DNA from 2 places in the Bradyrhizobium sp. R2.2-H genome. Region 1 is predicted to be linked to the other one. Evidence: riboswitches for the same ligand, from Rfam matches in the RefSeq annotation. Region 1 holds a riboswitch; the other holds the start of a gene.
The links. Region 1 has a riboswitch for glycine ahead of gcvT (glycine cleavage system aminomethyltransferase GcvT). Riboswitches for the same ligand answer to the same signal wherever they lie in the genome.
Positions count from the first base shown of each region.

Region 2: linked by a shared signal. The riboswitch ahead of EDE08_RS23675 (D-amino acid dehydrogenase) and the one ahead of gcvT (glycine cleavage system aminomethyltransferase GcvT) in region 1 are both predicted to bind glycine.

Region 1 is NZ_SMBR01000009.1:44,975-52,156, forward strand. It holds gene gcvP (aminomethyl-transferring glycine dehydrogenase) at 1-1,683, opposite strand, end outside; gene gcvH (glycine cleavage system protein GcvH) at 1,846-2,214, opposite strand; gene gcvT (glycine cleavage system aminomethyltransferase GcvT) at 2,225-3,373, opposite strand; glycine riboswitch at 3,520-3,608, opposite strand; gene alaS (alanine--tRNA ligase) at 3,832-6,516, shown strand; gene EDE08_RS22990 (cyclic nucleotide-gated ion channel) at 6,523-7,182, shown strand, end outside.
Region 2 is NZ_SMBR01000009.1:178,874-186,055, forward strand. It holds gene EDE08_RS23660 (ABC transporter ATP-binding protein) at 1-1,576, opposite strand, end outside; gene EDE08_RS23665 (ABC transporter permease) at 1,576-2,463, opposite strand; gene EDE08_RS23670 (ABC transporter permease) at 2,483-3,424, opposite strand; gene EDE08_RS23675 (D-amino acid dehydrogenase) at 3,601-4,902, opposite strand; glycine riboswitch at 4,970-5,075, opposite strand; glycine riboswitch at 5,079-5,183, opposite strand; gene EDE08_RS23680 (M20/M25/M40 family metallo-hydrolase) at 5,327-6,457, opposite strand; gene EDE08_RS23685 (ABC transporter substrate-binding protein) at 6,728-7,182, shown strand, end outside.

The DNA of each region.
Region 1 (7,182 bases):
CAGCGAGATGGCGTCATAGCCGGTGATGTCGCACAGCCACCTCGAAAGCCGGGCGAACAGCGCGTGATAGCCGGCGGCCTGCTCGCGCGGCACGAACGGGTGCAGTGTCGCAAACTCCGGCCAGGTCAGCGGCATCATCTCGGTGGTCGCGTTCAGCTTCATGGTGCAGGATCCCAGCGGGATCATCGCGCGGTCGAGCGCGAGATCGCGATCGCTGAGCTTGCGCATGTAGCGCAGCATCTCGGTCTCCGAGCGATGCGCGTGGAAGACCGGATGGGTGAGGAACGGGGTGGTGCGCTTCAGCGTCTCCGGCAGCGCCTCGCGCGTCCCGGCGTCGATTTCGGCATAAGCGAAGGTACCACCGAAGGCGCGCCAGACCGCTTCCACCGTCGCAGGCGTCGTGGTCTCGTCGAGCGCGATGCGCAAGCCGGTGTCACCGATGCCGAGATTGATCTTCTCGGCCAAAGCGCGCGCGACGATCTCGGCGCGCCCGGCGCCGGCATCGACGCTGAGCGTGTCGAAGAAGTTGTCGGACTGCGGCGCAAAGCCGAGCTTGCGCAGGCCGCTCGCGAGCACGGCGGTGCGGCGGTGGACGCTGCGCGCGATCTGCGAGAGCCCCTCGGGGCCGTGATAGACCGCGTACATCGAGGCGATCACGGCGAGCAGCACCTGTGCGGTGCAGATGTTGGAAGTCGCCTTCTCTCGGCGGATGTGCTGCTCGCGGGTCTGCAGCGCGAGGCGGTAGGCAGGCATTCCGCGGGAATCGACGGAGAGGCCGACGATGCGGCCGGGCAGCGAACGCTTCAGCGCATCGCGCACCGCCATATAGGCCGCGTGCGGTCCGCCATAGCCCATCGGCACGCCGAAGCGCTGCGCTGAGCCGATCGCGATGTCGGCCCCGAGCTCGCCGGGCGAGGCCAGCAGCGTCAGCGCCAGCAGGTCAGCGGCAATGATCGCAAGCGCGCCCTTGGCCTTCAACGCTGCGATCGCGGGCCTGAGATCGCGCAACGCGCCGGATGAGCCCGGATATTGCAGCAACGCACCGAGCACGTCCCTCTCGGCGAGATCGGTGAGGGGATCGCCGACAATCAGGGTCCAGCCCAGCGGCTCGGCGCGGGTGCGCATCACCGCCAGCGTCTGCGGATGGACGTCCCTGTCGATGAAGAACGCTTTCGCCTTGACCTGCGAGTGCCGCTCCGCAAGCGCCATGGCTTCGGCGGCGGCGGTGGCTTCGTCGAGCAGCGAGGCGTTGGCGACGTCGAGCCCGGTGAGGTCGCAGATCATGGTCTGGAAGTTGAAAAGCGCCTCCAGCCGGCCCTGGCTGATCTCGGGCTGGTAGGGCGTATAGGCCGTGTACCAGGCCGGGTTCTCGAGGATGTTGCGCTGGATCACCGCGGGTAGGATCGTGCCGGAATAGCCTTGACCGATCAGCGAGGTGAAGACCTGGTTCTGGGCTGCGAGCTCGCCCATATGCGCGATCGCCTCGGTTTCGCTGAGCGGCTTGCCGAGATCGAGCGGAGCGGCCTGCCGGATCGAAGCCGGCAGCGTCTCCGCCATCAGCGCGTCGACGCTTTTCGCGTCGACGGCCTCTAACATTGCGGTGACGTCGCGCGCCGAGGGGCCGATGTGGCGGCGGACGAAACTTGCGGCGGTGTCGCCGTTGGTCTTGCGGTGCGCGGTCATCATGGGTCCTCGCTTTAGATTTGGCTGTCGGTGTCATGCCCCGCGAAGGCGGGGCATCCAGTACTCACCAGCAGCGCGGATTGAACCGAGAGGCCGCGGCGTACTGGATCACCCGCCTTCGCGGGTGATGACACTGAGTATGAGGCGGCTGTCCTCGTCATCTCACGCCGTATGGGCCTTGTAGGCGGCTTCATCCATGAGGCTGCCGAGTTCGCTCTTGTCTGCCATCTTGATCTTGAAGAACCAGGCCGCGCCCTGCGCATCCGAGTTCACCAGCGCCGGTTCGGCGGCGAGCGCCTCGTTGGCCTCGAGCACTTCGCCCGTAACAGGCGCGTAGACGTCGGAGGCGGCTTTCACCGATTCCACGACCGCGGCGGCTTCAGCCTTCTTCAAGCTGCGGCCGACCTTGGGCAGTTCGACGAACACGACGTCGCCGAGCTGCTGCTGGGCGTAATCGGTGATGCCGACGGTGGCGACGTCGCCGTCGATCGCGAGCCATTCATGGTCGGAGGTGTACAGCGTCGTGGTCATTGTCTTATCCTCAGCGTTTGTAGGTGTTTTTCACGAAGGGCATGGCGGCGACTGCGAGCGGCAGTCGCTGGCCGCGCACCTCGGCGAAGAGTTTGGTGCCGAGCTCGCTCAGATTCGTGGGCACATAGCCCATCGCGACCGGCGCATTCAGGCTCGGGCCGAAACCGCCCGAGGTGACCTTGCCGATCGGCTCGCCGCCGGCCGCGTCCGCAAACAGCGGCGCGCCCTCGCGCACCGGCGCGCGGCCTTCGGCGCGTAGGCCGACGCGGCGGCGGGATGCGCCGTTATCGAAATGCGCGAGGATCTTCTCGGCGCCGGGAAAGCCGCCGGCGCGAATCCCGCCGTTGCGGCGGCTCTTCTGCACCGACCATTCCAGCGCGGCCTCGACCGGCGTCGTCGCAGTGTCGATGTCGTGGCCGTAGAGGCAAAGCCCGGCTTCCAGCCGCAGGCTGTCGCGGGCGCCGAGGCCGATCGGCAGCACGTCCGGGTTTTCGAGCAGCGTCCTGGTCAGGCGCTCGGCGTCCGCAGCCGGAACGGAGATCTCGAACCCGTCCTCGCCGGTATAGCCGGAGCGCGAGACGAAGCATTTGATGCCGGCGACCTCGTGCGGGCCGGCATCCATGAATGTCATGGACGGCGCCTCTGCACACAATTTCGCCAGCGCCGCTTCCGCCTTCGGGCCCTGCAGCGCGATCAGCGCGCGGTCGGCAAGAGAATCGATGACGCAGTCGTCCGCGAGGTGCGCGCGCAGATGCGCCTCGTCCGCGTCCTTGCAGGCGGCGTTGACGACCAGGAACAGGTGATCGCCGAAATTGGCGACCATGAGATCGTCGAGAATCCCGCCGTCCGCATTGGTGAACTGGGCGTAGCGCTGCCGTCCCGGCGCGATTGCCACGATGTCCTGCGGCACCAGCCGTTCCAGCGCGCGGGCGGCGTCCTCGACCTTGCCGGACTTCGGCCGGAGCGCGAGCTGCCCCATATGGGAGACATCGAACAGGCCGGCCGCGGCGCGCGTATGGAGGTGCTCCTTCAGCACGCCGGCAGGATACTGCACGGGCATGTCGTAGCCCGCGAACGGCACCATCTTGCCGCCGAGGGACACATGCAGGGCGTGGAGGGGCGTCTGTCGGAGCGATTTCTGGTCGTCGGGTACTGGCATCACAGGGGTCCTCGGCGGTTCCCCGGGGACGATTCCCCGGGCCAACCTGTCGAAGCCCCATCTGTCGCTGTGCCTGAGAGTATTATCCCGTCGGCGGGTGCCACCCGGGTTGTTAGGCCCGTCGGCGCCTCTTTCCAGATGCAATCAAAGCCACGCGGTCCTTTTGCCTGAGAGTTTCCGGGGCGGTTGCTCCTTCGGCGCCGGCAGTAAAGCCGGTCTCTCCCGACGTGGCCGTACGATATAGATGGTTACAGACCACAGGGCGGCCAAGCCTGTCAACGCGGCGGTTTCGCCTTTTCAACCGGGATTGCGCGCCTGCGGCAACCCTCTGATCTCCTTGCACAGTTTCTGGACACTGAAGCAGGCCTTGTCTAAAAGCGCTCTGGCCCGCAGATATCAGCCCTAACCTCTGGTTTGGATGGCAGGAAGCGGGTCCAAGCACACCCGATTGGATGAACATGAGCGGCGTCAACGAGATCAGGTCGACCTTTCTGAACTTCTTTGCCGAGAACGGCCACGAGATCGTGCCGTCCTCGCCATTGGTGCCGCGCAACGACCCCACGTTGATGTTCACCAATGCCGGCATGGTGCAGTTCAAGAACGTCTTCACCGGCGTGGAGAAGCGGCCCTATCAGCGCGCCACCACCTCGCAGAAATGCGTGCGCGCCGGCGGCAAGCACAACGACCTCGACAATGTCGGCTACACCGCGCGCCATCTCACTTTCTTCGAGATGCTCGGCAATTTCTCGTTCGGCGACTACTTCAAGGAGCGCGCGATCGAGCTTGCCTGGAAGCTGATCACCGGCGAGTTCGGGCTGAAAAAGGACAAGCTGCTCGTCACGGTCTACCACACCGACGACGAGGCGGCGGGCCTGTGGAAGAAGATCGCCGGCTTCTCCGAAGACCGCATCATCCGCATCCCGACCTCGGACAATTTCTGGGCGATGGGCGACACCGGCCCGTGCGGCCCCTGCTCGGAGATCTTCATCGACCGCGGCGAGCACATCTGGGGCGGGCCTCCGGGCTCGCCGGAGGAGGACGGCGACCGCTTCCTCGAATTCTGGAATCTCGTGTTCATGCAGTTCGAGCAGGTGACGAAGGAGGAGCGCCAGCCGCTGCCGCGTCCCTCGATCGACACCGGCATGGGCCTGGAGCGGATGGCCTGCATCCTCCAGGGCGTCGAGAGCGTGTTCGAGACCGACCTGTTCAAGAACCTGATCGATGCGACGGCGTCCGCGCTCGGCACCGGGCCGAACGAGCAGACCGTGGCCTCGTTCCGCGTCATTGCCGACCATCTGCGCTCCTCGGCCTTCCTCGTCGCCGACGGCGTGCTGCCTTCCAACGAGGGCCGCGGCTACGTGCTGCGCCGGATCATGCGCCGTGCCATGCGGCATGCGCAGCTGCTGGGTGCGAAAGAACCGCTGATGCATCGGCTGGTCTGGGCGCTGGTGCGCGAGATGGGCCAGGCCTATCCCGACCTGATGCGCGCGGAGAATCTGATCGAGGAGACGCTGCGGCTGGAAGAAACCCGCTTCCGCAAGACGCTGTCGCGCGGCCTCGCCATCCTCGACGAGAAGAGCGCTTCCTTAAAGAAGGGTGACATGTTCGACGGCGACGTCGCCTTCACGCTCTACGACACCTACGGCTTCCCGCTGGACCTGACGCAGGACGCGCTGAAATCGCGCGGCATCGGCGTCGACCAGGCGGCGTTCACGGATGCGATGGAGCGCCAGCGCGAGAAGGCGCGCGCGTCTTGGGCAGGAAGCGGTGATACGAAGACTGCAGATTATTGGTTCCCGATGCGCGAGAAGTACGGCGCAACGGAGTTTCTCGGGTACGACCTTGAAGTGAGTGAAGCGGTTGTCCAAACCGTTATTAAGGGGGGCCCTGAGTTAGACGAATTGCCGGCCGGTTGGGCTGGCGAGTTGGTGTTCAATCAGACACCATTTTATGCGGAGGCGGGAGGCCAGGTCAGCGACAAGGGCTGGATTAGGCGCATTTCCGACGGTGAGATCCTTGCGGATGTTATGCTCTGCCATAAAGAGGCAAATGATCTTATCGTGCACAATGTCCAGATGAAGCGGTTCCCGATAAGGCGTGGAGACGTTGTCCGCTTAGAAGTGGACCATGTCCGCCGCTCGTCGATTCGCGCAAATCACTCGGCGACGCATCTCATTCACGAGGCGCTGCGCCAGGTGCTCGGCGACCACATCGCCCAGCGCGGCTCGATGGTCGCGCCCGACCGCCTGCGTTTCGACTTCGTGCATCCGAAGCCAATCACGGCGGAGGAGCTCGCCCGCGTCGAGGACATCGCCAACGACGTTGTGCTGGAGAACGACGAGGTCACGACCCGCATCATGGGCGTGGACGAGGCCCGCGAGGCCGGTGCACGCGCGCTGTTCGGCGAGAAATACGGTGACGAGGTCCGCGTCGTCTCGATGGGCAGGACCGCGCGCGAGCGCGGCGCCAACGCGCTCGGCTGGTCGGTCGAGCTCTGCGGCGGCACCCACGTCAAGCGCACCGGCGATATCGGCCTGATCACGCTGACGGGCGAGAGCGCGGTCGCATCCGGCGTGCGCCGCATCGAGGCGCTGACCGGCAATTACGCGCGCAGGCACGCCAACGACACCATGGCGCTGGCGAAGACCGCGGCGAACGAGCTGCGCACCTCCCTCGACGACGTGCCGGCCCGCATTGCCGCGCTGATGGAGGAGCGCAAGAAACTCGAGCGCGAGCTCTCCGACGCCCGCAAGAAGCTCGCGATGGGCGGCGGCGCCTCCGCCGGCAACGGCGCAGCCTCAAGCGTGCGCGAGGTCGGCGACGTCAAGCTGATGGCACGTGCCGTGGAAGGCATCGAGATGAAGGATCTCAAGAGCCTTGCCGACGACGGCAAGAAGCAGATCGGCTCGGGCGTCGTCGCCATCGTCGGCGTCACCGAGGACGGCAAGGCCGGTGTGGTCGTCGGCGTCACGCAGGACCTCACCGCGCGCTTCAACGCCGTGAACCTCGTGCGCATCGCCTCCGAGGCGCTCGGCGGCAAGGGCGGCGGCGGCCGGCCCGACATGGCCCAGGCCGGCGGTCCCGATGGCGCCAAGGCGGCGGCCGCGCTCACCGCGATCGAAAAAGCGATGGCGGGCGCTTAAGTCGCCATGGCCCCCGTTCCGCGCGGACGTGGGCTTCGCGATCCCGAATTTCGGGATCGCCTCTACGATTTGCTGGAGCACGATCCGCTGGCCTATTCGGTCGGGTCGCGCTTCATCCAGCTGATCATCGGGGTCATCGTGCTCAATGTGGCCGCGATGATCCTCGCCTCGCTGCCGGAGCTCGATGCGCAGTTCGGCACGCTGTTCGCAGGCATCACCGTCCTGTCCGTGATCGTGTTCGCGCTGGAATATGCGGCGCGGCTGTGGACCGTGGCGGGGCACACCCAGCGCAAGGGCTCCGCGCTGGCCGACCGGCTCGGCTACGCCTTCTCCGCGCTCGGCATCATCGATCTCATGGCGTTCCTGCCGGCGGCAATCGTGCTCGCCACCGGCGGGCATGCGACGCTGGCCGCGCTCGGCGTGCTGCCGTTCTTCAAGCTGATCCGCTATTCGCCGGCGATGCGCTCGCTGCTCGCGGCCGTGCATGCCGAGCGGCGGGCGCTGGTCGGCTGTATCGTCATCCTGATCGGCGCGGTGCTGACCTTCGCATCGCTGCTCTACGCCATCGAGCGCGACGTGCAGCCCGACAAGCTCGGCACCATCCCGCAGGCGATGTGGTGGGCGATCGTCACGCTCGGCACCGTCGGCTATGGCGACGTCGTGCCG
Region 2 (7,182 bases), 130 kb from region 1:
CGAGGAGCGCCCTGGTGTAGGCTTCCTTCGGATGCGTCAGCACCTCGGCGGCGGGACCCTGTTCGACGACGCGGCCATGCTGCATCACCACGACCTCGTCGCAGATTTGCGCAGCGACGCGCAAATCGTGGGTGATGAACAGGATGGCGATGCCGAGCCGCTTCTGGATCTCGTCGAGCAGTTCCAGCACCTGTGCCTGCACGGAGACGTCGAGCGCGGAGACCGCCTCGTCCGCGACCAGCACGTCCGGATCGAGCGCAAGCGCGCGGGCGATGGCGATGCGCTGGCGCTGGCCGCCGGAGAACTGGTGCGGATAGCGCGACACGGCATCTGCCGGCAGGCCGACGAGTTCGAGCAGCTCGCGTGCCCGCTTCATCGCATCGGCCTGGGAGACGCCGTAGTTGATCGGGCCTTCCGCGATGCTGTCGCCAACGGTCACGCGCGGGTTCAGCGAGCGGTAGGGATCCTGGAACACGATCTGGATCTTCTGCCGGTGCGGCTGGAGCAGGCGGCGCGAGATGTCGGCGATCTCGCGACCGGCGAGGCGCACGCCACCGGAGGTCGGATCGATCAGGCGGACGATGCAGCGTGCCACCGTCGACTTGCCCGAGCCGCTTTCGCCGACGATGCCGAGGGTGCGACCCTTGCGCAGCGTCAGCGTGACCTTGTCGGCGGCGACGACCTCGCGGCCTTTGCCGAAGAAGGCGCGCTCCTTGTAGACCTTGGTGAGCTCGTTGGCCTCCAGCACCACGGGCTCGCGGCTCTCCTCGCGCGGCGCTCGCGGCACCAGGCTCGGTACCGAGGCGAGCAGGTTGCGGGTGTATTCCATGGTCGGATTGCGCAGCACGGTGTCGAGCGGGCCGGTCTCGACCAGGCGGCCCTGCCGCATCACCGCGACGCGGTCGGCGATCTCGGCGACCACCCCCATGTCGTGCGTGATGAACAGCACGGCGGTGCCGTGATCGCGCTGCAACTCGCGGATCAGCGTCAGGATCTGCTTCTGCGTGGTGACGTCGAGCGCGGTGGTCGGCTCGTCGGCGATGAGGAGCTTCGGCTCCAGCACCAGCGCCATCGCGATCATGATGCGCTGGCGCTGACCGCCGGACAGGCGGTGCGGATAGGAGGCGAAGATGCGCTCGACCTGGGGCAGGTGGACCTGCTCCATCATGTCGAGGATACGCTTCTTCCGCGCTTTCCCGTCGAGATCGGTGTGCGCGCGCAGGACCTCGTCGATCTGGCGGCCGACCGGCACCACCGGATTGAGCGCGGTCATCGGCTCCTGGAAGATCATGGCCATCTTGGTCGCGCGAAGCTGGCGCAGGCGGCGGTCGGTCGCGGTGAGCAGCTCCTCGCCGACCAGCTTGATGCTGCCGCCGGTGGGAACCAGCGTGCCCTTCGGCAAGAGGCCCATCGTGGTGAGCGACGTCACCGACTTGCCCGAGCCGCTTTCGCCGACGAGGCACAGCGTCTCGCGCTCGCGCACCTGGATCGAGATGCCGTCGATGATGTTCACGCCCTTCGGCTTCTTGCCGATGGAAACGACGAGGTTGTTGATGTCGAGGATGGTGTTGGTCATCACTTGCCTTCCCGCTGCTTCATGCGCGGATCGAGTGCGTCGCGGGCGGCGTCGCCGATCAGGTTGATGCTGAGGATGGCGATCGAGAGCAAGAGGCCCGGCCAGAAGATCAGCGACGGCTTGATCTGGAAATACTGGCGGCCCTCGGCCATGATGTTGCCCCAGGTCGGTGTCTCCGGCGAGATGCCGGCGCCGAGGAAGGAGAGGATGGCCTCGGTCAGAATGGCGCTCGCGCAGACATAGGTGCCCTGGACGATCAGCGGCGCGATCGTGTTCGGCATCAGGTGGCGCCACATGATCTTCGGCAGGCTGGAGCCGACCGAGATCGCGGCCTCGACGTAAGGCTCCTCGCGCGCCGACAGCACGACCGAGCGCACCAGGCGCGCGACGCGCGGAATCTCAGGGATCGTGATCGCGATCAGCACGGTCCAGAGGCTGGCGCCGGACAGCGACACCACGGCGATCGCGAGCAGGATGCTCGGCATCGCCATCAGGCCGTCCATGACGCGCATCAGCACGGAATCGACCAGCTTGAAGAAGCCGGAGACGAGGCCGATCACGAGCCCGATGGCGATCGACAGAATCGCCGAGCCGATGCCGATCAGAAGCGAGATGCGGCCGCCATAGATCACGCGCGACAACAGGTCGCGGCCGTAGGCGTCGGTGCCAAGCAGGAACTGTGCGGAGGAGGGCTTGAGCCGCTGCGACGGCGCGAGCTGGATCGGATCATGCGGCGCGATCAGCGGCGCGAGGATCGAGACCACCACGACCAGCGTGAGCAGGACCGTCGCGGTCGCAATGATGGGCGTCGAGGTGAGGAATCCGAATCGCGGCCGCAACGGCGACGTGATCGGAATGGACGACTGGGGAAGGGTATCGACTGACATTTGTATTCTTATCCTTGCCTCAGTACCGGATCCGGGGATCGAGCAGGGTGTAGGCGACGTCGATGAGAAGATTGACGACGACATAGATCAGCGACGTCAGGAGGATCATCGCCTGGATCACCGGATAGTCGCGCGCCAGCACCGCATCAACGGTGAGGCGGCCGATGCCGGGGATGTTGAACACGCTCTCGGTGACGACGACGCCGGAGATCAGGAGCGCGAAGCCGGTGCCGATCACGGTGATCACGGGGACCGCGGCGTTGCGCAGCGCGTGGCGCATCATCACCGCAACCTCGTTGATGCCCTTTGCGCGCGCGGTACGGACATAGTCCTCGCCGAGCACGTCGAGCATCGCCGCGCGCGTCATGCGCGCGATCAGGGCGATGTAGATGAAGGAGAGTGCGCAGGTCGGCAGGATGATGCGTTCGAAGAACGGCCCGAAGCCGTTGAAGATGCTGCGGAAGCCCTGGACCGGCACCCAGCGCAATTCGATCGCGAAGATCTGGATCAGCACATAGCCGACCACGAACACGGGCACCGAAAAGCCGAGCACGGACAGCCCCATCACGAAGCGATCAATCCAGGTGCCGTGCTTCCAGGCCGCGATCACCCCCATGGGAACGGCGACGATCACGGCGAGGACGATGGTGGACAGCGCGATCGAGATCGACGGCTCGATCCGCTGGCCGATCATCTTCATCACCGGCAGGTTGGAGATCAGCGATGTCCCGAGGTCGCCGTGCAGCAGCTTGTTCACCCAGGTGATGAACTGCACGATGAGGGGCTCGTTCAGGCCGAGCGAGGTGCGGATGCGCTCGAGCCGTTCCGGTGTCGCGTTGTCGCCGGCCAGAATCGCGGCAGGATCGCCCGGCGTCAGCCGCAGAAGCAGGAACACGAACAGCGCGACGACGCCCATCACGGGCACCGCGGCCAGAACGCGGCGAATAAGATAACCCAGCATGCACTTATCTCCGGCTACGGAACGTGTGGAGCCCTGAGGCTCCCGTGAACTCTGTCGTGTCTATCATGCCTATCACTTAGGCTGGAAAGGCCCCGGAGACGCCGTCCTCTTAGGGCAAATTGTGTGCCAAGGGCTGCGCCGTCGCAAGAGGCCGGCATGTCTCCGATATCGACCACTCAGGATGCATGTCGCAGTTCACGCTCAACCCCAAGTGAAGGTGCCGTCGGCGGAGCGTTGAGGCCGCGCCAGCCGTCGATGGTCTGGGCGATCATCTGCGCCGTCGCCGCCGACAGGGTCCAGCCGAGATGGCCGTGGCCGGTGTTGAAGAACACGCCCGGTATCCGCCCTGCGCGCACGACCGGCATCATGTTCGGCATCATCGGGCGCAGCCCGGCCCACGGCACGACGCGCGACGTTTCGACGGCGGGGAAGTTGTTGCGCACCCAGTCGATCAGCGGCTGCACGCGGTCGGCGCGGATGTCGCGATTGAAGTCGTTGAATTCGGCGGTCCCGGCGACGCGAAAACGATCGGCGCCGAGCCGGCTGGTGACGATCTTGGCGGCCTCGTCGAGCAGGCTCACCGTCGGGGTGGCGTTGCGGCTTTCGGCGGTGTCGAGTTGCACCGTGATCGAGTAGCCCTTCACCGGATAGACGTTGACGCGCTCGTCGAGCAGGGCGGCGAAGTGACGGCTCGCAACGCCCGCGCAGACCACGACGCCGTCCACGTTCAGTGCGCCGCGCGCGGCCGCGACGGCATCGCTCGCGGCCAGATCGGCCCAGCCGATGACGAAGCCGCTGCCGGCACGTGCGATCGAATCGATATTGGCCTCGTGGATGAAGGTCGCGCCGCGTCGCTTGCAGGCTTCCGCCAGGCCGCGGGTGAACTTGTGAATATCGCCGGTCGCATCGGACGGCGTGTAGAAGCCGCCATGATAGTCCTTGCGCAGTGTCGGCTCGATGCTGCGGATTTCCTCCGGCGTCACCGGGCGGCGGTCGAGGCCGCCTTCCTGCAGCAGCGCGTTGACGCGCAGACCGGATTCGAAGCCGGCCTTGTCGCGATAGATGTGGAGGATGCCGCGGCGTTCGAGATCGAAGTCGATCCCCTCGCGCGCCGCGATGTCGAACAGATGCCTGCGCGCTTCGATCGCGAGCCGCGTGGTCTCGATGGTGTTGGCGCGGTAGTTGCCGATGTTGGCGACGAACTCGCTCATCCACGAATATTTATGCCAGTTCGGCCGCGGGTTCATCAGCAGCGGGGCGTCGCGCCGGAACATCCAGCGCAGGCCCTTCAGGATCGTCGCGGTGCTGTTCCACACTTCGGCGTTCGATGCGGAGAGCTGCCCGCCGTTGGCGAAGGACGTCTCCATCGCGGCGTAGCGGTGCTTGTCGAGCACCGTCACCCTGTAGCCGCGTTCGAGCAGGGCATAGGCGGTCGTGACGCCGGTGATGCCGGCGCCGATGATGGCGATATGGGTCATGATGAGGTTCGGGGCTCCCGTGTTTAGAGTCGGCTAACCGCCGGCCAAAGGCCGTTGGCGGCGCCCCATCTGTCACGGTTACCTGAGAGCTTGATCCGCTGCGGATCTCGCAACGGACTATCCCCTTCGGTGGGCGTCACGATTGCCTGAAATCGCGCCGCCTCTCTCCAGATCGTCCTGACGAAACGGTCCTTTTGCCTGAGAGTTTCCGGGGCGGTTGCTCCGTCGGCGCCGCAGCGAAGGCTGAAAGCCTTCGCTGCGATCTCTCCCGCATCGTCGCGTGGACGGCCGAGCAGTACGATACGCCTCATTTTTAGACAAGGCTAAATTTCGACCGTGACTGCCGACGTATTGTGCAGTGCGAAGTCGTCGCAGTCATTCCGGGTTCGCGCTTTCGACGCTCCCCGGAATGACGGTTGGCTTGTTACTCCAACGTCGCCAGCAGACCTGCCATCAGCCGGCCGCGCTCGACCAGGCTATCCACCTCGATGAACTCCTCCAGCGTGTGCCCGTTGCCGCCGCGCACGCCCAGGCCGTCGAGCGTGGGAATTCCCATCGCGCCGGTGAAGTTGCCGTCGGAGCCGCCGCCGGAACTGGCATGCGGTAATTCCGCGCCGAGCGATTTGGCGATGCCGCGTGCCTTCTCATAAAGCGCCATGGTGCCGGCATCCGGCTCCCAAACCGGACGCGTCACGCCGCGCGTGACCTTGAACGTGACGTCGTTGCTGGTGCCCGACAGCGCCAGCATCTTCTCGACACCGCGGTCGAGATCGACCTGACGCTTGGCCATGGAGAGCGCTTCGCCGGTTGCGGTCGTCGCAACGCAATTGACCCATTGTCCGCCGTGGACGACCCCGACCGAGAAGGTGCAGTCTTCCGTCGTCATCGCGTCGATGGCGAGAATCTGCCGCGCCATCTCGCGGATCGCCGAGCGTCCGACCGACAACGTGGCGCCGGCGTGGCTCGGCCGGCCCGTCGCCTCGAGATTGAAGCGCGCGATGGCGTAGCGTCCGGTGGTGACGCCGTTGTCGGCGCGGCCGGGCTCCGGCACCAGCACGTATTTGTTGCGCGCCGCTTCCGCCTCGATGATGTCCCGCGTCGAAGGCGTGCCGACTTCCTCATCCGGCGTGAACAGCACGGTGATCGGCAGCGGTGTGGTGAACGAGGCGCGCGCCAGTTGCCGTATCGCTTCCAGCGAGAGGTAATTGCCGCCCTTCATATCGTAGATGCCGGGGCCATAGCACTTGTTGCCCTCGCGCCGCCATTTCAGCTTCTCGATGGTGCCGACCGGATGAACGGTATCCATGTGTCCGGCGATCAGGATGCCCGGCTCGCCCTGCTTGGGATGCGGAAAGCGCGCGCGGATGACGCCACCAAAGCCCTGGCGGCCGGCAATGCGCTCGATCGTCGCACCCATGATCGCCATATCCCGCGCCGCGATATCGAGCATGCGGTCCACGGCGCCTGCATCCCAGGTCGGACTCTCGCATTCGACCCAGCCGCGCAGGCCCTCGAGCATCGCCTCGGAATCAAAGGGAAGATTGGCAGGATTCATCTCAATGTCTCTCAAGCTTCGAAAGATGGAACGCGCATTGCATCTGCGCGGGGCAGGACAAGCGGAAAGGTGTTGTAGAGCCAAACCGATCTTTGTGGAGCCCGTGCGCGCGCCGTGAGGGGCTGCGACGAAACCGGATTGACGCGATCGGCACTGTCTGCAAGTCTCAAAAAGATAAAGGCATTGCATAAGGTTAGTTCGCCCAACGAATGAACCCTATGCTCAACCAATGACCTGCCTTTGAACAGTTTCACGTCAGGAGAACTTTCTATGTTCCACTTCATGCGCCGGGGGCCTCGCGCGTTCGCCTCCAAACTTGCGCTGTCGGTCGTCGCGCTTTCGACCGCGCTGGCCTCGCCAGTGCTTGCGGCCGGCAAGACCATCACGGCGGTGATGCATTCGGATCTGCGCATCATCGACCCGATCTTCACCACGGCCTACATCACGCGTGACCATGGCTACATGGTTTACGACACGCTGCTTGCGACCGACTCGAATTTCAAGATTCAGCCGCAGATGGCGGATTGGAAGGTATCCGACGACAAGCTGACCTACACCTTCACGCTGCGCGACGGACTGAAGTGGCATGACGGCGCACCGGTGACTGCCGAGGATTGCGTCGCCTCGCTGAAGCGCTGGGGCAAGAACGACGGCATGGGCCAGAAGCTCATGGACTTCACCGCCAGCATCGAGGCGCCAGATGCCAAGACGATCGTGCTGAAGCT